Regions from separate parts of the Martinezella sp. CNPSo 3964 genome, predicted to be linked through region 4. Evidence: predicted binding sites of a transcription regulator. Region 4 holds the regulator's gene; each other region holds the start of a gene.
The links. The regulator PhoB, encoded in region 4, activates phosphate uptake and scavenging genes when phosphate is short. The targets are predictions, from matches to a motif close to TGTCATNNANCTGTCAT.
Positions count from the first base shown of each region.

Region 1 (5,654 bases), on a different contig from region 4:
CAGACGCAGGGGCCGAACATCCTTCGCCTCAAGGGCATCATCGCTTTCAAGGACGATCCGGAGCGCTATGTCGTCCAGGGCGTGCACATGATCATCGAGGGCGATCATCAGCGCCCCTGGAAAGACGGCGAAAAGCATGAGAGCCGCCTCGTCTTCATCGGCCGCGAACTCGACCGCGAAAAGCTGGAAGCCAGCTTCAAGGCGTGCGAGGCGTCCGCCTGATGCCGACTGTCGCTCCGCTTGATATCGACGGCCATGTTCTGGCCGTCGAATTTTTAGGTGACACCCCCTTCTTCGCCAGCGCCGCCGGCGCGATCCACCGCCTCGAAGGCGGCGAGAAGATCACCGAAGCCCATCAGGGGATGCTGACCTGCATCCGCGATCCCCATAGTGAGAGCCTAATTTCGGGCGGCGAAGACGGCAAGGTGCTGCGGATCGCGGCCGACGGCAGCGCGACGACGCTCGCCGAAGCGCCACGCAAATGGATCAGCCAGCTTGCCGCCGGTCCGCAGGGTGCCGTCGCCTATTCCTATGGCAAGAGCACCTTCGTGCGCCTTTCCGACGGCACGACGAAAGAGTTTGCCGAGGAGCGCACCGTCGAAGGCATCGGTTTCGCACCCAAGGGCCTGCGCATCGCCGTTGCCCGGTATAACGGCGTATCGCTGCATTGGGTCGGCATGAGCGCCCAGCCGGTCAATCTCGAATGGAAGGGCGCCCATACCAGCGTCACCTTCTCACCGGATGGCCAGTTTATCGTCACGACCATGCAGGAAAATGCGCTGCATGGCTGGAAGCTGGACACGAAGCCGGGCGCGGAAGCACGCCACATGCGCATGACCGGCTATCCCGCCAAGGTGAAGTCGCTCTCCTGGTCGAACAAGGGCAAATGGCTTGCCTCTTCGGGTGCTCCCGCGGCGATCGTCTGGCCCTTCCAGGGCAAGGACGGGCCGATGGGCAAGGCGCCGCTCGAACTCGGCACCCGCGCCAACATCATGGCGACCTCTGTAAAGTTCCATCCTGCCGAGGATATCCTCGCCATCGGCTTCATCGACGGCATGATTCTCGCGGTGCGCCTCGGCGACGCCAAGGAAGCGCTCTTGCGTCGTCCCGGCAAGGGTGCGATCACATCGATGAGCTGGAGCAAATCCGGCAAGCTGCTCGCCTTCGCCTCGGAAGCCGGCGATTGCGGCATCGTCGACGTATCCGGTTAAGCAGAAAGACAGGGTCATGCCTCAGTCGGGAACGGCAATTGTCGGGAATACGCCTGCGCCAGCCGAAAACGTCTGGGACGTGATCCGTTGCGAAGCCGCCGAGCTGGCGGCGCGCGAGCCGACGCTCGCCCCGGTGCTGCAGGCGCAGTTGCTCACCGGAAGCTCCAATGCCGAGAGCCTTGCCAAGGTGCTGGCCGCACGGCTCTGCGTCGTCAGGATCGAGCATGGCGACATGCTGTCGCTGCTGTCGGACGTGCTGACGCGATATCCCGCCATCCTGCAGGCGACCGAAGCGGATCTCGTTGCCGTGCGAACCCGCGACCCCGCCTGCACCACCTATCTGCACGCGCTTTTGAACCTGAAGGGCTTCCATGCCCTGCAGACGCACCGCATCGCCCATGCCCTCTGGACAGAAGGCCGCAAGGAAATTGCCAGCTGGCTATCCAACCTCGTTTCGCTCGTCTTCGGCCCGGATATTCACCCGGCCGCGAAGATCGGCACATCGATCATGCTCGATCATGGTTCCGGCATCGTCATCGGCGAAACGGCCGTTATCGAGGATGAGGTCTCCATCCTGCAGAACGTTACCCTCGGCGGCACAGGCAAGGAAAGTGGTGACCGGCATCCGAAGATCCGCCACGGCGTGATGATCGGCGCCGGCGCCAAGATCCTCGGCAACATCGAAGTCGGCGCTTTCAGCAAGGTTGCCGCCGGCAGCGTCGTTGTGAAGCCCGTTCCCCCACACTGCACGGTTGCCGGCGTACCCGCCGTGGTCGTCCGTATCCATCGCGCCGATGAAATTCCGGCCGAGACGATGGATCAGAATATTTAATCTTCCTATTTGGGTGACCGGGGCCGCCTCGTCCTTCGAGGCATTTCTACGCTTCGCTCCGAAATGCACCTCAGGATGAGGCGGAGCAGGCCGACAACGCCCTAGGCCACAGCCCAAACGGCAGAGACTAGCCCTCATGGTGAGGAGACCCATTGGGCCGTCTCGAACCACGAGGGCGGGTGGAGGCACCAGCCGTGACATAAGGTAGCATCGCCACTTTTCCCGACAGACGCTCTCCGTTGGTCATCGGCCGCCACTGCGGAATCAGCCCTTTGTCGCCCCCATGCTCGACAAAAGCGATATCCCCTCTCCGCACCCTTCATGGAACTGTCATACTCCGTTGATAGCTCGAAAGGGTTCTCTATGCCCGGCGTGGCGCAAATGCGCCGGAGCAATGCCCCCACTCAAAGAGGATATGACGATGACCAGTTTTTCACGTCGCGCCGCCCTTGCAACCGGCAGCGCGCTTAGTCTTGTTTTGCTCTGTTCCACCGCCGTTGCCGCTGACTTAAGCCCGGCACCGAATACCGCGACCCCCATCAAGCATCTTGTCGTTATCTTCCAGGAAAACGTCTCCTTCGACCATTATTTCGCGACCTACCCCAAGGCCGCAAATGTCGATGGCGAGCCCGCATTCAAGGCCTCCGACAACACGCCGGCCGATATCAACACGCTCGCCAATGCCGGTCTTCTCGACACAAATCCGAACAAGACCAACACGGCCAACGGCGCCGATGCGGCGGCCCCCTTCCGGCTCGACCGCACGCAGGCCGCAACCCAGTCGCAGAACCACGGCTATACCGCCGAGCAGGCCGCCTACAACAACTTCGCCATGGACCTTTTCCCCGCCAATACCGGCAAGGGCACCAAGGGTGCGGCCGGTGCCTTTGGCACGAAAGGGCAGGTCATGGGCTATTATGATGGCAACACCGTCACGGCCTACTGGAACTATGCCCAGCACTATGCGCTGAGCGACAATTCCTTCTCCACCAATTTCGGCCCCTCGACCCCCGGCGCGCTGAACCTGATCTCCGGCCAGACCAACGGCGTCATCCTGCCGCCCGGCTATACGCTGGAGAGCGATGGCACCTATTCCAAGGGCCGCATCGTGCCTGATGGCAATGGCGGCTGGACTGCGATTAGCGATTTCGACCCGACCGGCGACGTCTGCTCGGTCGGCCAGACAGCGCTGATGTACGGCAAGAACATCGGCGACATGCTGAACGAGCACAAGATCACCTGGGGCTTCTTCGAAGGTGGCTTCGATCTGACGCAGACCAATCCGGACGGCACGGCGGCCTGCAAGCGCGCAACCACCTCGACCGTCACCAAGGTCAATAGCGCCGATTACATCCCGCATCACCAGCCGTTCCAGTACTACGCCTCGACCGCCAACCCGACGCACGCACGCCCGTCCTCCGTCGCCGCAATCGGCACCACCGACGCAGCCAATCACCAGTACGACATGACTGACTTCTATGCGGCGCTGAAGAACGGCAACATGCCGACTGTCAGCTTCCTGAAGGCACCCGCTTATCAGGACGGCCATGCCGGCTATTCCGATCCGCTCGACGAACAGGAGTTCGTGACGCAGGTGGTCAACACCGTGCAGAATTCACCGGATTGGAAGGATACCGCGATCATCCTCCTCTACGACGATTCCGACGGCTGGTATGACCATGCCCACGCGGTCGTCAATCCTTCGAAACTCCCGGTCAAGGGCTACGACGTGCTGAGCGGCGACAGCTGCTCCACCGGCACGGCGCTGCCTGGTGTCAACGGCCTGCCGGCGCAGGGACGTTGCGGTTATGGCACACGCCAGCCGCTGCTCGTCATCTCGCCCTATGCCAAGGTCAACTTCGTCGACCATACGCTCACCGACCAGACCTCCGTCATGCGCTTCATCGAGGACAACTGGATGGCCGGTACCCGCCTCGGCGGCGGCTCCTTCGATGTGCTCTCGGGCTCGCTGAACAACATGTTCGACTGGTCCAAGGGGGACGCGCCGAAGCTGATCCTCGATCCGAAGACCGGCAACCAGGCATCGTGACACCGGAAGGGAGACGGAAATGCGCGTGACCTACCGCCGTCTCCTGCCGCTCCTCGCACTCGCGGGCCTCTCGCTCGCGGGTGCGGCTGTCGGCATGGCAAACGAACCCGCCACCAATGCTTCGGCGACGGATAGCTATGACGACCAGGCACCGTTAAGTGCGGTGGCCCAGCTCGGCAAACGACTGTTCTTCGATCCGTCGCTCTCCGGCGGAGGCCAGATGTCCTGCGCCACCTGCCATGATCCTGCCAACCACTACGCGCCCGCCAACGGCCTCACCGTCCAGCTCGGCGGCCCACATCTCGACCAGCCCGGCATCCGCGCCGTGCCGAGCCTTGCCTACAAAATGTCGACACCATCCTTCTCGATCGGCGAGGAAAGCGCTGCCGACGAAGCCGCGGAAGCCTCGCCGATGACGGAAGCTTCCGGCGTGGCTCTGGCCAATGCTCCCGCCACCGTTGCCGGTCCGCTGACGGCACAGGCCATCGTCAAGGCCGATGCGGCCGCTGCAGCAAACCTCGTGCCGCAGGGCGGCATGTTCTGGGATGGACGTGTCGATTCGCTGGAAGAACAGGCCCTGCAGCCGATGATCTCGCCCTTTGAAATGGCAAATGCCGATGCGGCCATCGTCTATACCAAGCTGAAAAAAGGATACGGCAAGGAGATTTCGGCGCTGTTTGGCGATAATGTCGCCAACGATCAGGATATGATGATTTCGGAAATCGGCTTCGCGCTCGCCCGCTATCAGGTCGAGGAGCTCTCCTTCCATCCCTATACGAGCAAGTATGATTATTACCTGCGCGGCAAGGCGGTCCTGACGGATGCGGAAGCCAGGGGCTTGAAGCTGTTCGACGATGCGAACAAGGGCAATTGCGCCTCCTGCCACCTCGACAAGATGACCGGCGACGGGCAGATGCCGAACTTCACCGATTTCGAGTTCGAAGCCCTCGGCGCGCCGCGCAACCCGGCCATTCCGGCCAATGCAGATGCGCATTACTATGACACCGGCATTTGCGGGCCGCTGCGCAACGACACCTATTCCGCCCAGCAGCAGAATTGCGGGCTCTTCAAGACGCCGACGCTGCGCAACGTCGCCACCCGCCACGTCTTCTTCCATAATGGCGTCTACCGGACCCTGGAAGATGTGACCCGCTTCTACGTCAAGCGCGACACCAATCCCGAAGAGATCTATCCGAAGAATACAAGCGGCAAGGTGCTGAAATACAACGACCTCCCGACGCAATATCAGGCCAATATCGACGTGATCGACGTGCCGATGAACCGCAAGCTCGGCGATGCCCCTGCCCTGAACGATGCCGAGATTGCCGACGTCGTCGCCTTCCTGAAAACGCTGACGGATGGCTACGATCCAGCCAAGGACAACGTGAAGGCAGCCAAATAAAAAGGCCTTCGCCCGAATGGGCGAAGGCCTTTTGATGCTTCAGGACTGTTCGTGCGCGTTACGCGGCCTTAGATAATGGCGGCTGGGCAAGCTTACGGCCGCTGGCAACGATGATGCCGACAGCACCATCAAGCCAGCCATCCTTCAGCTCGAGCGCGA
Region 1 covers NZ_JBXSOW010000011.1:71,556-77,209, forward strand. Annotated here, with positions in the region: gene AC13Q5_RS27680 (CobW family GTP-binding protein) at 1-222, shown strand, start outside; gene AC13Q5_RS27685 (WD40 repeat domain-containing protein) at 222-1,211, shown strand; gene cysE (serine O-acetyltransferase) at 1,228-2,043, shown strand; gene AC13Q5_RS27695 (phospholipase C) at 2,465-4,093, shown strand; gene AC13Q5_RS27700 (cytochrome-c peroxidase) at 4,113-5,495, shown strand; gene AC13Q5_RS27705 (GNAT family N-acetyltransferase) at 5,554-5,654, opposite strand, start outside.
Region 1: a site for PhoB is predicted at 2,361-2,377, ahead of AC13Q5_RS27695 (phospholipase C). Genes of this name have one in related genera too.

Region 2 (5,654 bases), on a different contig from region 4:
TCGTCCAGCTGGAGAAGCCGAACTCGCGGGCAAGAACGAGCTGAATGTCCTGCAATCCCACATCGGCAATGTCAGCAAAATAGGGCGCAACGCGGCTTTGCGCCAAAGCATCGCCAGCTTGGACGGCCTTGAGGAAAGACTTGGCCTGCTTTTTCAGGGAATCGAGAGTGGCGTCGACAGCCAAAGAGCGCGTGGTCACGATAGACCTCCTTCCATTTACGTCCGGTATCCGCGCCCACAGACTGAAAAGAGGTGTGGCAGTCTCATATTCTATGCTTCAGGTGGGCCTTGCCCTTCCCGCGGATCGGATGCGCCCTGAGAACAGGTCACATCTATCGCGCGAGATACGATCTGTCCAGAGGTCAGGCTGGTTCGTAGCGGACATAGGCAAAAGCATCACCATCCGGTGACCAGTTCGGAACGTTGATTGATCCCTGCCCACCGAAGAGCTCGAACAGCGTGGTGATATTGCCGCCGTCCATATCCATCAACCGCATGCGGACATTCAGGTCGCGCGGATGATCGAAGACATCGGGATCGTAGGAAATCAGCACGACCTTGTCGTTGTCAGGCGACGGATGGGCGAACCAGTTGCCATAATTATCATGGGTCACCTGCTGCAGTCCGGTGCCATCGGGATGGATGCGCCAGATCTGCATGAGGCCGGTGCGGCTGGAGTTGAAATAGATCCATTGTCCATCGGCCGAGAAATCAGGCCCGTCATTGCGGCCTTCTCCATGCGTCAGGCGTGTCTCCTCGCCGCCATCGATCGAGATCGTGTAGATATCGAAAACGTCGTTGCGGATGCCGCAATAGGAGAAGCGCTTTCCGTCCGGCGACCAGCCATGCCAGTAGGAAGGTAGACTGGTCGTAACCTGCCTTGGTGTACCGCCCTCTGCCGGCAGAACGTAGATGCAGGCCTTGCCGTGCTCCGTCTTGTCGGAAATGGCAATCAGCGAGCCATCGGGCGAGATGCCGTGATCGTTGTTGCATCGGGTCGCAAAACCGGTGTCGACCTGAACAATCCCGGCGCCGCCATCCAAGGGTAAACGGTATAGCAGCCCGTCGCCGTTCAGCAGCAGATAGCGTCCGTCGGGCGAATAGTTCGGCGCCTCGACCAGTTCATTCGTCTGCCAGACGACGCGGTTCTCACCCGTGCGGATGTTATAAATCTCGACCGAGCTGCGCATTCGTCCTCTTCCTCTGTCGGACGCACGATCAGCGATCGCGGAACCGATTTGTGATCGGATAGCGACGGTCGCGACCGAAATTCTTCTTGGTGATCTTTACGCCAGGCGCCGACTGGCGACGCTTGTACTCTGCAAGATAGAGCAGATGCTCGATGCGATGTACGGTCGCGACATCATGGCCGCGGGCCACGATCTCCTCGACGGACATTTCCTTTTCCACCAGGCATTCGAGGATGTCGTCGAGCACTGGATAGGGCGGCAGTGAATCCTGGTCCGTCTGGTTCGGCCTGAGCTCCGCCGAAGGTGCCTTGTCGATGATATTGTGGGGGATCACCTCACCCGACGGGCCGAGCGCACCCGGCGGCACATGCAGGTTGCGCCAGCGTGACAACGCATAGACCTGCATCTTGTAGAGATCCTTGATCGGATTGAAGCCGCCGTTCATATCGCCGTAGAGCGTGGCATAGCCCACCGACATCTCCGACTTGTTGCCCGTCGTCACCACCATCGAGCCGAACTTGTTGGAGATCGCCATCAGGATCGTGCCGCGGGCACGGCTCTGCAGGTTTTCCTCGGTGATGCCGCTTTCGGTGCCTTCGAAGAGATCCGACAAGGCGGAGGCGAAGCCGGTGACGGGATCTTCGATCGGCACTATGTCGTAGCGGCAGCCGAGCGCCTTGGCGCAATCGGCCGCATCCTTCAGCGAATCCGGGGATGTATAGCGATAGGGCAGCATGACGGTGCGCACACGTTCTTCGCCCAGCGCATCGACGGCAATCGCCGCGCAGATCGCCGAGTCAATGCCGCCGGACAAGCCGAGCACGACCGACTTGAAGCCGTTCTTGTTGACGTAGTCGCGGAAACCCAGCAGGCAGGCACGGTAGTCCGCCTCCTCGCCTTCCGGAATATGCGCCATCGGCCCTTCGGAGCAGTGCCAAACGTCGCCGTTCTTCTTCCAGGTGGTAACCGCCAAGGCAGTTTCAAACTGGCTCATCTGGAACGCCAGCGTCTTGTCGGCGTTGAAGCCGAAGCTCGCGCCATCGAAAACCAGCTCGTCCTGACCGCCGAGCTGGGCGGCATAGATCATCGGCAGGCCGGTCTCGATGACCTGCTTCAGCACGACCTGATGGCGGACATCGACCTTGCCGCGATAATAGGGCGAACCATTCGGCGACAAGAGGATTTCAGCACCGCTCTCGGCAAGCGTTTCGCAAACGCCGAGTTCACCCCAGATGTCCTCGCAGATCGGGATACCCAGCCGCACGCCGCGGAAATTGACCGGACCTGGCATGGCGCCCTGATCAAAGACGCGCTTTTCGTCGAACTCGCCGTAATTCGGCAGATCCACCTTGTCGCGGACCGCGATGACCTTGCCGCCATCGAGCACCGCCACGGAATTGTAGCGCCCGGTCTCGTCCTGCCGGGGAAAACCGATGATGACGCCGGGGCCGCCATCGGCGGTATCGACGGCAAGGCTCTCGATCGCCTTCCAGCAGGCGTGAATGAAGGCCGGCTTCAGCACCAGATCTTCCGGCGGATAGCCGGAAATGAACAATTCCGTCAGCAAGACGATCTGCGCGCCTTCGCGCGCAGCCTCGGCGCGGGCTTCGCGCGCCTTGGCAAGGTTGCCTGAGACGTCGCCAACCGTCGGATTGAGCTGCGCAACGGCAATGCGGATGGTGTGGGTGATCTGGCTTTGCTCTGTCATGGCATACATTTAGCGATGGCACCTTTCTTCCGCAACCGCCTTCCTGTCCCCACACGCATCAAAGATCGCACCACGCGCATAAGCGGTATTTTTGCCCGGAAAAATACCAAGCGCTCCTTGCGGTTCATTCGCCGTTCATGACAGAAGCATGACAATTTTATGAACGACGTGCAGCATTCGGAGACATCATTGGTCGCATTGGTCATCGAGTCCGCCTTGGCGGGCAAGCTTGCCCTTTTCCAGAAGATCGGCGCGGCAAGGCAGAACTCCTCCAGCCTGCATCTACTCCTGAGCCTCGCGCTGACCCTGCTTCTCTCCCTGTCCATCGTCATGACGGTCGAATGGGTTGCGCGCGGCGAATTCGGCCCAGCCTGGACCTATCTCCTTTCGACATCCCGTCCCGGCGTCGCCACCATCGCCACTATCATGCTGGCGATGCTGACGCTGGATGCCCTGGTCGGTCGCGCACATCTGTCAGCTTTGATCGTCGCGCCGCTGCTGCTCGTCCCTGCCTTCATTTCCAGCCAGAAGCAAAATTTTCTCTCCGATCCGCTCTACCCCTCGGACTTTCTGTTCGCACGGCAAATCACGGAGCTGATGCCGGTCATGGTGAGTGATCGCCCCTGGACAGCCGCCGCACTCGCGATCGGCCTCATCGTCGGCCTGGCTACCTTGATTGTGGTCTGGCGCTATATCAGCTGCCGTAGCGCCGTGCTTTCGCGCAAGGAGCGCCTTGGCCGGTTTTCGCTCTGCGTGCCGCTAACAGCACTCTTCGCTTCGCAGATGGACCCGACCCAATATTCCTTTATCCGCGAGAAGCTCGGCATCATTCCGATCGTCTGGGATCAAACGGAAAACTACAACCATAACGGATTCGTCGTCGCCTTCGCGCTCAACCTGCCTATGGCGCACGTCAAATCGCCTGCCGGGTATGGCCCTGGCGTCATCGATGACATGCCGGCGAGAAATTACGGTTATCTTTCCGGTCCGCACCAAAAACCTGATGTCATCATGCTGATGAGTGAATCCCTCTGGGACCCTACGCGGCTTGCCAATGTCGCCTTCACGCCCGATCCGATGCCGACCATCCGCGCCAGACAATCGGGACATGTCTTTTCGCCGGAGTTCGGTGGCATGACCGCCAATGTCGAATTCGAGGCGCTGACGGGCTTTTCCAACGCCTTCCTGCCCTATGGCAGCATTCCCTATCAGCAATATGTGCGCCGCCCGATGCCGTCGCTTGCCACCTTCTTCCGCGGCGAAGGCTATACGGCGCGCGCGCTTCATCCCTTCAGCGGCTGGTTCTGGAACCGCAACGAGGTCTATCGCGCCTTCGGCTTCGAGGAGTTTCACACTCAGGAAACCCTGCCCGCCATGGACAAGCGCGGCATGTTCGCCGCCGACGATTCCCTCATGAAGGAGATCATGCGTGAAGGAGACGCCGCCGAGCGCCCCTTCTTCTTCTTTGCGGTTACCCTTCAGGGACACGGCCCCTATGAAGCCAACCGCTATGCTCAGAACACCGTCGATATCGGTGGAAATCTGAACGATGACGACCGCGCCGCACTCGCTACCTATGCGCAAGGGGTGCGCGAAGCCGATGACAGCCTGAAGATGTTGATGGACTGGGCCGAAAAGCGCGACCGCGAAACCATCATCGTCCTCTGGGGCGATCATCTGCCGCCGCTCGGTAACGTCTATCCGAACACCGGCTACATGCCGCAGCAGGTGGCGACCCGCAAAGCCCCGCTTGATGTGATGAAGCGGGAGCATGAAACGCCGCTCGTCGTCTGGTCGAGCAAGAAGGGTGTCCGCAAGGACATCGGCACCATCAGCCCGTCGCAGCTGCCGTATCACTTGCTGAAAACCGCCGGCTACGAACATCCGTTCTACACGGGCTTCCTTGGCCGCGTGCAGAAGAAGTACACCATCGTCGACCGCTATCAGCTTGCGACAAAGGACAATCAGGCCTTCCCAGATTGGGCGCGCAAGGAACAGGGCCTAGACCCGATGGTGCGCGACTATCGCTATCTGCAGCATGACATGATGTTTGGCCGCCAGTATGGGCTCGAGCGTTTCTTCCCGTCACACGCGGAGTTGGTTGACCTGGAGAATAGCTAGAACAGAAAGCACGATGGTGAACTAGCGCAGCCGTTTTGCAAGAAGAACATGCTCCGGATATGGGAGGCCGCGGCAAAGCGGCACACGCGGCGGCTCCATGCGCAATCGAGTTTGAAACCCTTCCCTCGTTGCATTTCTGCCCATTGGTCGAATAGTTGCATTCAATGCCACTAGGACCCTCGGAGCCCTCCCAATGCATAATCTTCCCAATTTCGTACATCTGCACTTCGACAAAACAGCCGATGAACTCGGCGACATCGAAAAGCGCGTTCTCAAGAAAGCGCATGAGCGGAAAATCATATCGACCGACGTCAACGCTGCTATTTCGGCGGAGTCCTCCACAGGGCAGCGGCTAGCGGACGGCATCGCCCGCGTCGGCGGCTCCTGGTCCTTCATCATCGCCTTCTTGCTGTTCCTGGTCTTCTGGTGCCTAGTCAACACGGTGGTTCTCGCCACGCAGGCCTTCGACCCCTATCCCTTCATCTTCCTGAACCTTGTTCTCTCCATGCTTGCCGCCATCCAGGCGCCAATCATCATGATGTCGCAGAACCGCCAGGCCGAACGCGATCGTTTCGAGGCCGCCAAGGACTATGAGGTCAATCTCAAGTCCGAGCTGGAAGTCCTGTCCCTGCACC
Region 2 covers NZ_JBXSOW010000014.1:133,797-139,450, forward strand. Annotated here, with positions in the region: gene AC13Q5_RS30845 (ankyrin repeat domain-containing protein) at 1-199, opposite strand, end outside; gene AC13Q5_RS30850 (TolB family protein) at 363-1,190, opposite strand; gene AC13Q5_RS30855 (NAD+ synthase) at 1,219-2,898, opposite strand; gene AC13Q5_RS30860 (LTA synthase family protein) at 3,058-5,019, shown strand; gene AC13Q5_RS30865 (DUF1003 domain-containing protein) at 5,213-5,654, shown strand, end outside.
Region 2: a site for PhoB is predicted at 3,036-3,052, ahead of AC13Q5_RS30860 (LTA synthase family protein). Genes of this name have one in related genera too.

Region 3 (5,654 bases), on a different contig from region 4:
GTCGGCCTGCCGAAGACCGTCGACAATGACGTCGTGCCGATCCGCCAGTCGCTCGGCGCCTGGACGGCCGCCGAAGTCGGCGCTGACTTCTTCGACAATGTCAGCAACGAACAGACCGCGGCACCGAAAACGCTCGTCATTCATGAAGTGATGGGCCGCCACTGTGGCTGGCTGACGGCAGCGACCGCACGCGCCTACATCCAGAAGACCAGCGCCAATGAATATGTCGACGGCTTCATGATGAATGCCGAACTTAAGCGTATCGACGGCCTCTATCTGCCGGAAATGGTCTTCGACATCGAGGCGGAAGGCGAACGTCTGCGCGCGATCATGGAAAAGACCGGCCAGGTGACGTTGTTTGTTTCAGAAGGCGCAGGCCTCGACGCGATCGTCGCAGAACGCGAAGCCTCAGGCGAAGCCGTCAAGCGCGATGCCTTCGGCCATGTGAAGATCGATACGATCAATGTCGGCGGCTGGTTCCAGAAACAGTTCGCAGCGATCATCGGCGCAGAACGCTCCATGGTACAGAAGTCAGGCTATTTCGCACGCTCGGCGCCGGCAAACGGCGAAGACCTTCGCCTGATCCAGGGCATGGTCGATCTTGCCGTGGAAAGTGCGCTGAATAAGGTATCGGGCGTCACCGGACATGATGAAGGTCAGGGCGGCAAGCTTCGCGTCATCGAATTCCCGCGCATCAAGGGCGGCAAGGCCTTCGATATTTCCGCTCCCTGGTTCGCTAAAGTCATGGACCATATCGGGCAGAAATACACACAGGTCTGACTCATCGGTGACCAACCGGACTGATCTGTGATCAAACGGTATGATTGATAATCAAGCGGCCTGATTGACAATCAAGCGGATTGACGGATCGCAAATCCGATGTCTTTGCTGGCGGCGGAAGAGGAATTGAGGAGGATTCTATGTCCATCGAAACCTGGCTCGCTTTCGCCGCCGCGTCCTGCATCATGCTGGCCATACCGGGTCCGACCATTCTCCTTGTCATATCCTATGCGCTTGGCCACGGCCGCAAGACGGCGCTGGCAACGGTGACTGGCGTCACGCTTGGCGATTTCACCGCGATGACCGCATCGCTTGCCGGTCTCGGCGCCCTTCTTGCCACATCAGCGACACTATTCACGATTCTTAAGCTGATCGGCGCAGCCTACCTCGTTTTCCTCGGAATCAAGCTCTGGAGAGCCCCGATTGTGAAGGGTCCGCTGGGCGACAATGACAATCTCCCAGAGGAAAAACCGTTAAAAATTCTCTTACACGCATATGTTGTGACGGCCCTCAACCCGAAGAGCATCGTCTTTTTCATTGCGTTCGTTCCGCAATTTCTCGACATGTCAAAACCATTTCTTGAGCAAACGCTTATTCTAGAGGCAACTTTTCTGACTTTGGCGGCCTTGAACTCGCTCATTTACGTGTTCGTCGCCGACATGGCACGCGGCTTCATTCGCAAGGCAAGCGTGCAACGCGCCGTTAACAGAACGGGCGGAACCCTGTTGATTGCAGCCGGCGCAGTGACCGCCGGATACCGTCGGATGGCCGCCTGAGGCGGTGCAGGGTTGCGGGGCGATCACGGATAGGTTAATGGGGATTCATAATTTTATCGATCCTGTGACCGAATTTGGCGGTCCTGTGGCCGAATTGCATCGAAATTAGGTTTGGTTTTTTCGAAAGTGACAGAATGGTAACGATCGGATTTCCCAGCCTGAAGCGCAGCGTTGCCTTATCGGCAATGATGTGCGGCGCTCTTGCCGGGTGCGCAAGCACTCAGCAGCAACAGACGTCTCAGGCAGAACTCCCGTCGGCACACACCAACGTGCCGCATCCGAATACGACCCTAACCGCAACTGGCACAGCCGCGCCCGCAGGCGGCGTCGCAATAGCGGCAGTATCGCCGACCTTCATCGGTCCGCAGCGGCCGCAACAGACGGCAATGGTAAAGTCCGGTCGTGTTGTTCCGGGTACGGCAAATGTTGCTGCTGCAGCGGTAAGCCAGCAGCAGATGGACGCGGCACAGGGGCGCTTCGGCGCGCCGGTAGCAAATGCTGCCAATCAGGGCACGGCCGCAATCGCAGCTGCGACGGGTGCGCCTGCCGCCGGTACATCGACGGCTGCGGCCTACGCGGCATCCGATGTGCCCCTGGTGCCTTCCGTGGTTGCAATTCCCATGCCCAATCCGGCACGCCCCGGCGATGCCGCGCTCACGCCGGTTTCCGCATCCACGGCCCAGGGCGAGCCGACCATTCCGATGACATCGGATGTGGCAGCCATTCAAGTCGCAGTGCCGACGCCGCGTCCAGATTCGATGGCACAGGCAGAAGTCGCCTTCGCCACCCCCGCTCAGATCGGCGTTCAGCGCTATGCGGACAACCGCATGCATTACGACTTCAATTTCGACAGCAGCGGCCCGACGGTCGTTCCGGCTGTCATGACCACCACCAACACGCCGAATTACGATTCCGATGTTCCGGCTGCGGAAAAGAGCTACGTTTCGAAGCTCATCCAGAAATACGCCAAGCTCTACGAAATTCCGGAATCCCTTATCCATCGCGTCGTTCACCGCGAAAGCCGCTACAATCCGAAGGCCTATAACCGCGCCGGATATTTCGGCCTCATGCAGATCAAGTACAATACGGCCAAGTCGATGGGCTATGAAGGCCCGGCGTCCGGCCTCCTTGATGCCGAAACCAACATCAAATACGCCGCCAAATATCTGCGCGGCGCATGGATGACGGCCGACAGCAAGGCAGAAAACAAGGAAGCCAATGCGGTCCAGCTCTACGCTCGCGGCTACTACTACGATGCCAAACGCAAGGGCCTGACGGACGTCGCCAACGGCAATTACTGATCTATCGGGATATTGTGAAAGCCGGCCTACGTGGAGGCCGGCTTTATCACATCCATGATCCGCTTTACCAGGATTTGCGGCCGATAATCCGCCCAGGTCGGCGTCAACCCCATCCGCACGACAACAAGATTGGCAGACGGCACGATTGCGATCGTCTGGCCGTCGTGACCGGTCATCCAGAAGGTATCCGCAGGCAGGCCAAATTGCGCATTGGAGCCGCCGGGGCCGGCAAGCCAGGCTTGAGCCTGCGAGTAAACGCCCTCGGAAGCCTTCGTTGGCGTGCGCATGGCGCCGACAAAACCTTCCGGCAGCAGGCGGTGCCCATTCCAAACCCCATCCTGCAGCAGAAAGAGACCAAAACGTGCCCAATCGCGGGCGTTGGCGTAAAGATAGGAACTGCCGACGAAGGTGCCGCGCTCGTCGGCCTCGAAAACGGCGCTGTACATGCCGAGCGGCCCGAAAAGTGCTTCACGCGGATAGGAGATGGCAGCGCTCAGATTGGGCAGCCGGTTCATCCAGAGGCGCGAAAGCAGCGCTGCCGTGCCGCTGGAATAGCTGAAACGTTCGCCAGGGGCAGCCAACTGATGCGCGTCGGCTGCGATACTGGTCACGTCCGGGTCGAGGTAGAGCATACGCGTCACGTCCGACACGGTGCCATATGACTCGTTGAAGGCAAGGCCGCTCTCCATGGCGAGAAGATCGCTGAGTTTGATATCCTTGCGTGGGTCCACGCTCCATTGCGGCAGAAGATTCTGATCGTCGAAGGACATGCGGCCAGCCAGCATCAAACGACCGATGATGGCTGCATTGACGGTCTTCGTCATGGACCAGCCGATCAACGGCGTTCCCTTGCCGAACCCGTCGCCATAAGTCTCGGCGACGATGCGGCCATCCTTGACGACGACGATTGCGCGCATGGCAGGCCCGGCGAGGTCAGAATTCGATACGATATTGGCAAGCTTCGTCCCTTCGTCGCCCTGGCCAAGGTTTACCGTATCCCCATCCGGCCACACGGCATCACTCTTCGGCGCCTTGACCTTGTTGAGAAAGACGGCGCTGCGAGCCGCCTGCAGATCGCCGTCCGGCACCAGCGCACAGCCAAGCGCACCGCGATAGAGCGCACGGTTCGGCGCAAACAATCCGAGGAAGCGGGCCGTGACAACTCCTTCCTCTCGGTCCACATAGACTCGAATGAGTTTCAATGCGGGATTGCCGGGAGCCTGCACATCCTCTTCCAGTACCTTGTCCGGGTCTCGCTTGGCGACGAACGTGTTGGAGCAGACAATCTTTGCGGCATAGCCATCGCCGACCTTGAGCAATTCCGGCGGATAAACAGACAGCCAAATGGCCCCGCCGGCGACAATGATCAGCAGCAAAACAATAAGAGCCCCGATCACTCTCGATATCAAACGCATGTTGCATACCCTCCAAAAAGGTAGGCGGAGACAATCAGGAAACGTAACAAGATGAAAGGCCTATCGTGATGGCAGCCCGTTAAATCTGCGTAACGGTCCATTTCCGCGAAATCTGCCAACAGCCCGCGTCATCAGACTGTAGCATTGCCGGGTTACACGCCCTGAACTTCACAAATCGGTGACAAGACTCAGATGACGGAATTCGCCCCGGATGCCGGTCTCCAAAAGAACCGGAAACTCAAGGACGCTCTGCTGCAGCACAAGGCACTGTCTAAAGCTGGCCTCTCCGAGCGCCTGTTCGGGATGTTGTTTTCCGGCCTCGTCTATCCGCAGATCTGGGAAGATCCGGATATCGATATGGAGGCGATGGAGCTGCAGGCGCATCATCGCATCGTCACCATCGGTTCGGGCGGCTGCAACATGCTCGCCTACCTCTCGCAAAATCCTGCATCCATCGATGTCGTCGATCTCAATCGCCACCACATCGCACTGAACAAGCTGAAGCTTGCGGCTTTCCGTCTGCTTCCCGGCCATGCGGACCTGGTGCGCTTCTTCGGAACGCCTGACATCGCGGCCAATAGCCAGGCCTACGACCAATTCATCGCGCCGCGCCTCGACACGGCAACCGCCAACTACTGGGACGGCCGCGATCTCTATGGCCGTAGGCGCATCACGGTCTTCAACCGCAACATCTACAAGACCGGCCTTCTCGGCCGCTTTATCGGCGCCGCCCACATATTGGCACGCCTGCACGGCGTTCGCCTCGCCAAGATGACGGAAGCCCGCACCATGCGCGAGCAGCGTCAGTTCTTCGAAGAGGAAATCGCACCGATCTTCGACAAGCGGGCGGTTCGCTGGCTGCTCGGTCGCAAGAGCTCGCTCTTCGGCCTCGGCATCCCGCCGCAGCAGTATGATGAGCTTGCAAGCCTTGCGGGCGACGATTCCATTTCGGCCGTGCTGAAACACCGCCTGGAAAAGCTCGCCTGTCACTTCCCGATGCGCGACAATTACTTTGCCTGGCAGGCATTCTCGCGCCGCTACGCTGCCCAGCACCAGGGTCCCCTGCCCACCTATCTCAAGCCGGAACACTATGCCGCGATCCGCGCCAATGCCGATCGTGTCGACGTGCATCACGCCAATTTCACCGAGCTTCTCGCTTCCAAACCGGCAGCCTCGCGCGATCGCTACATCTTGCTTGATGCGCAGGACTGGATGACCGACGAGCAGCTCAATGGCCTCTGGGCGGAGATCACCCGCACGGCGCGCGAGCACGCCCGCGTCATCTTCCGCACGGCTGCGGAAAAGAGCATCATTGAGGGTCGTCTTTCTCCAGCGATCCGCGACCAGTGGGTCTATTTCGAAGAGCGTTCGCAGGAGCTCAA
Region 3 covers NZ_JBXSOW010000002.1:161,395-167,048, forward strand. Annotated here, with positions in the region: gene AC13Q5_RS07390 (pyrophosphate--fructose-6-phosphate 1-phosphotransferase) at 1-780, shown strand, start outside; gene AC13Q5_RS07395 (LysE family translocator) at 921-1,556, shown strand; gene AC13Q5_RS07400 (transglycosylase SLT domain-containing protein) at 1,691-2,857, shown strand; gene AC13Q5_RS07405 (serine hydrolase domain-containing protein) at 2,884-4,272, opposite strand; gene AC13Q5_RS07410 (BtaA family protein) at 4,465-5,654, shown strand, end outside.
Region 3: a site for PhoB is predicted at 4,399-4,415, ahead of AC13Q5_RS07410 (BtaA family protein). Genes of this name have one in related genera too.

Region 4 (5,654 bases):
TTCCAGCGCTTCTGCACCCGAATTGGTGAAGAACACCTTGTCGGCGAAGGTGGCTTCCGTCAGCCGCTTCGACAGCTTCTCCTGACCGGGCACCTCATAGAGGTTGGAAAGGTGCCAGACCTTGTCAGCCTGGGCCTTCAATTCGGCAACAAGATGGGGATGGGCATGGCCGAGCGAGTTGACCGCGACGCCGGCCGCGAAATCGAGGTAGCGCTCGCCATTTTCGGTGACCAGCCAGACGCCCTCGCCTCGCTCGAACCGTAGCGGAGCGCGCATATAGGTGTCATAAAGCGGCGTGGTCTCGGCCATGGCCATATCTCCTCGATCACAACTTTAAGGACCGATCGCTTCCATTTGATGAAACGGGTCCGAAAAAATCAAAAATGCCGCCTTGCGGCGGCTTGGGCACTATTGATGTTTTGCACCGCGATGTCAACAAAACTGGCGCTTTAGCAGGTGCGAGATAGCGCTTGCGGGCGAAAGAGATGGGTTCGGCGGCGCCTATTGCAGAAATGCCACGCCTGGGCAGCAAGTTGGGGAAAACCTCGAAATCGATTCCTCAAGATTCTCGCGACTCTTGTCACGGAGTCAGCCTCACACTAGGTTAAAAACCAATTGCTAGACTGCATGCGGCGGAACTAGTCACCACAATTTTAGAGCGTTTCGCGCCTTGTTCCCATGCGAGGCAATGGTGAGGGATTCTGCCATCGGAAACGCGACAGCGGAGACAGGGCATGAATTGGACAGACGAACGCGTCGAGAAGCTGAAAAAGCTATGGTCCGAAGGGTTGAGCGCCAGCCAAATTGCTGCGCAGCTCGGTGACGTGAGCCGTAATGCCGTCATCGGCAAGGTGCATCGCCTGAACCTTCCCGGTCGAGCGAAGGCGGGCGGCACGACAACCACAGCGCGCACGCCGAAGCGCAGCGCCGCAGCGCCTCGCGCCGCAAGCTACGGATCGCGCGTTGCTACCCGCACGGTGGTCACCCGTCAGCAGGGCGCAACCATGCTGAAGGAAGAGATCGAGGTCGATTCCGTCAACGAAATTCAATATCGCCCGGCTGCAAATGTCGTCGTTCCGATCTCCCGCCGGCTCGGCCTGACGGAACTGACGGAACGCACCTGCAAGTGGCCGGTCGGCGACCCGCTGAAGGATGATTTCCACTTCTGCGGCAACGACAGCCCGGATTCGTCGCCTTATTGCACCTATCATCAGCGCATGGCCTACCAGCCGGTGCATGATCGCCGACGCAACAACGGCTGAAAACCATAAGCAAAACCCAAGAAAAACGGGCCCCTCGAGGCCCGTTTTTATATTTCCGCCGCTATGTCGTAATGCCCGAGCGGCCTTGCCGCTCAGGCTTCCATGGAATAGCCCGCGCCACGAACGGTGCGGATGACATCCTGCATATTGGAGAAATTCAGCGCCTTGCGCAGACGGCCGACATGGACGTCGACGGTGCGTTCGTCGACATAGATATCGTGCCCCCATACGCCGTCGAGCAGCTGCGAACGCGAGAAGACGCGTCCAGGCGAGGACATCAAGAATTCCAGCAGGCGGAATTCCGTTGGCCCCAACCGCACTTCGCGGCTCTTGCGATGGACGCGATGGGTTTCGCGGTCCAGCTCGATATCGCCACAGCGCAGCACCGTGGAGAGAACCTCCGGGCGGGCACGCCGCAGCATCGCCTTGACGCGGGCCATCAGCTCCGGCGTCGAGAACGGCTTGACGACGTAATCGTCCGCGCCGGTGGAAAGCCCACGCACGCGCTCGCTTTCCTCGCCGCGGGCCGTCAGCATGATGATCGGCAGGCGCTCCGTCTCCGGCCGCATACGCAGCCGGCGGCAGAGCTCGATGCCGGATACACCGGGGAGCATCCAATCGAGGATCAGGAGATCGGGGATGCGCTCCTGGAGACGCAGCTCAGCCTCATCGCCTCTGAGGATCGTGTCGACCTCGAAGCCTTCGGCCTCAAGATTGTAGCGCAGCAGAACGCTAAGCGCTTCCTCGTCTTCTACAACAGCAACTCTCGGAACCATGCGCCTATGGTCTCCTTTCTTCGCTTCCAGATTATTCCGTCACCGCGCCGACGGTGTTGGCGGTATCGTCTTTCGGGCGCTCGCCTTCCGGCTGCGCGCCTGTCGCCATGTAATAGATCGTCTCGGCGATGTTCGTGGCATGGTCGCCGATGCGCTCGATGTTCTTGGCGCAGAAAAGAAGATGCGTGCAGGTGGTGATGTTGCGCGGATCCTCCATCATGTAGGTCAACATCTCGCGGAACAGCGAGGTGTACATTGCGTCGATTTCCTCGTCGCGTTCGCGGATCGACACGGCCTTGTCGGGCGAGCGGGTCGCGTAGACATCCAGAACTTCCTTGAGCTGGCTCAGCGCCAGTTCGGAGAGGTGCTCGATGCCGCGAGCGAGGCGGCGTGGAACGCCGGTGCCCTGAACGGCGATGACGCGCTTGGCGGTGTTCTTGCCAAGATCGCCAACACGCTCCAGGTCGGAGGCGATGCGGATCGAACCCATGATCTCACGCAGGTCGGCTGCCATCGGCTGGCGGCGAGCGATCGTGACGATCGCCTTGTCGCCGACTTCGCGCTCGGCATGGTCGAGAACGACGTCGTCGGAAATGACCTTCTGGGCAAGACCGGCATCGCTGTTGACGAGCGCGCGTACGCTGTCGCTGACCATCTGCTCGGCCAGGCCGCCCATTTCCGCAATGCGGCGCGTCAGGAACTTCAGGTCTTCGTCGTAGGCAGAGAGAATGTGAGTGGAGACCATTTTTCTATCCTCAAGGTGAACTGTGTGAAATGAGCCGCGCGCCTGACATCATCAACCAAAACGGCCCATGATGTAATCCTGCGTGCGGAAATCGTCGGGATTGGTGAACATCTTATCGGTGTCATTCTCCTCGACCAGGTGGCCGAGGTGGAACATTGCGGTGCGTTGCGAAACGCGGGCTGCCTGCTGCATGGAATGCGTCACGATGACGATCGTGAAATTTTCCCGCAGCTCGTGGATAAGGTCTTCGACCTTGGCCGTTGCAATCGGATCGAGCGCCGAGCACGGCTCGTCCATCAGGATGACCTCCGGGCTGACCGCAACGGCGCGGGCGATGCACAGACGCTGCTGCTGACCGCCCGACAGGCTCGTACCGGCGTCATGGAGCCGATCCTTCACCTCGCCCCAAAGACCGGCCTTCTGCAGGCTGGTTTCGACGATATGTTCGAGATCGGCTTTCGAACGATGCAGGCCATGGATGCGCGGACCGTAGGCGACATTCTCATAGATCGACTTCGGAAACGGGTTGGGCTTCTGGAAGACCATGCCGACGCGGGCGCGCAATTCAACGACATCAATGCTGTTATCGTAGACATCCTGATCGTCGAGCGTGATCTTGCCGGTGACGCGGCAAGTCTCGATCGTATCGTTCATGCGGTTGAGGCAACGCAGGAAGGTGGACTTGCCGCAACCGGAAGGACCGATCAGAGCCGTGACCGTATTCGCACGGATCTTCAGATTGACGTCGAAAAGCGCGCGCTTGTCGCCATAGAAGACCGAAACGTCCTGGCCGATCATCTTGTAGGGGATCGTCATCATCTTCTTGGTCAATGCTTTTTCGCTTGCGGCTTCCGTCATCATGTTCATCCTACGGCCCTCCCTTACCAGCGCCGCTCGAAGCGGCGGCGCAGCAGGATGGCGCCGATATTCATTGCGACGAGGAAGAAGAGCAGGACGATGATGGCCCCGGACGTTCTTTCGACGAAGGCACGCTCGGCTTCGCTCGCCCACATGTAAATCTGCACCGGCAGCGCCGTCGACGGATCGAGGGGCGATGCCGGATAGTTGGCGACAAAGGCGACCATGCCGATCAAAAGCAGCGGCGCCGTCTCGCCGAGCGCATGGGCAAGCCCGAGGATCGTGCCCGTCAGAATGCCCGGCATCGCAAGCGGCAGGACGTGATGGAAGACCATCTGCATGCGTGACGCGCCTAGCCCGAGCGCCGCGCTGCGGATCGACGGCGGCACGGCCCGCAATGCCGAGCGCGTGGCAATGATGATCATCGGCAGCGTCATTAGGCTCAGCACCAGTCCGCCGACCAGCGAGGCCGAACGCGGCAGGCCCATCATGTTGATGAAGACCGAGAGACCCAGCAAGCCGTAGACGATCGAAGGAACGGCCGCGAGATTGTTGATATTGACCTCGATCAGATCCGTCAGCCGGTTCTTCGGCGCGAACTCCTCCAGATAGATCGACGCCGCAACGCCGACGGGCAGAGCAAGAACGAGCACGGTCAGCATCAGATAGAGCGAGCCGATCAGCGCGACACCGAGACCGGCGGCCTCCGGCCGGCTCGAATTGCCCGATACGAAAAGGCCGCTGTTGAAAGCCTTGTACAGCGCACCGCTATCGCTGAGCTGCTTCATCCAGGCGATCTGCCGATCGGATATCTTGCGGTCCTTTTCGTCGACGGTGAGATCGATCTGGCCCTTGTTGGCGGAATCGATATTGGCGCTGGCCAGGAAGGTGACGTTCTCAGTCGTTCCTATGATCGAGGGGTTGGCAACGACCCGGTCACGCAGCACGACCCTGGCGCCCTCCGACACTATGGCCGTCGCCTCGCGAACAAGCGCGCGATTGGCCGGATCGATGCGAAGCACTTTCACCAGCGCGTCCCGTACGAGAACCGGATAGTTGGCAGCAATCAGTACCTTCGGATCGCTCGTGCGCTTGGCAGTCGGGTCGATCACCTTCTCGCTGAATTCGATCGGCAGGGTGATCGAAGTCTGAACGAAGGCGGTATAGCCGGTGCGGACCACGGTCGAGACCAGGATGATGAGGAAGACGAGACCAAAGATGACGGCCGTGATGCCGTAGGCGCGAAAGCGGCGCTCGGCGGCGTAGCGTCGCCTGATGCCGATATCGCGGCGCGCGGGCGCACCCGGTGTCAGGCCGCGCGGCATGTTCACCTGAGGGGAGGATACGATGTCGCTCATTCGTATTGCTCCCTGTAACGGCGGACAATGTAGAGCGCATAGACATTGAGGCACAGCGTCAGGCAAAACAGCGTGATGCCGAGCGCGAAAGCGACGAGCGTCTGCGGCGAGGTAAACTCCAGATCGCCGGTCAGCTGGTTGACGATCTTCACGGTGACAGTCGTCATCGGTTCGAAGGGATCTAGCTGCATGCGGGCGGCCACGCCGGCAGCCAGCACCACGATCATGGTTTCGCCGATCGCCCGCGACGCGGTCATCAGCAGCGCACCGACGATGCCCGGAAGGGCGGCCGGCAGGAGCACGCGCTTGACCGTTTCGGAACGCGTGGCGCCGAGGCCGAGCGAGCCGTCGCGCAGCGAACGCGGCACGGCCATGATGATATCGTCCGATAGCGAGGAAACGTAAGGGATGAGCATCACGCCCATGACGAAGCCGGCCGTCAAAACGCTCTGCGCTTCGATGAAGCTTCTGTAGCTCCCGGTCATCAAGCCATCGATCTCGGCGGAGATATCGCGCAGGAAGGGGCCGACCGTGATGAGGGCGAAGAAGCCGTAGACGATCGTCGGAATGCCGGCCAACACCTCCAGCATCGGCTTGGCGATGGAGCGCACGCGCGCCGAGGCATATTCCGCCATGTAGATCGCCGCGAACAGGC
Region 4 covers NZ_JBXSOW010000007.1:138,073-143,726, forward strand. Annotated here, with positions in the region: gene AC13Q5_RS21800 (acetylornithine transaminase) at 1-309, opposite strand, end outside; gene AC13Q5_RS21805 (GcrA family cell cycle regulator) at 735-1,262, shown strand; gene phoB (phosphate regulon transcriptional regulator PhoB) at 1,355-2,038, opposite strand; gene phoU (phosphate signaling complex protein PhoU) at 2,070-2,783, opposite strand; gene pstB (phosphate ABC transporter ATP-binding protein PstB) at 2,835-3,650, opposite strand; gene pstA (phosphate ABC transporter permease PstA) at 3,665-4,999, opposite strand; gene pstC (phosphate ABC transporter permease subunit PstC) at 4,996-5,654, opposite strand, start outside.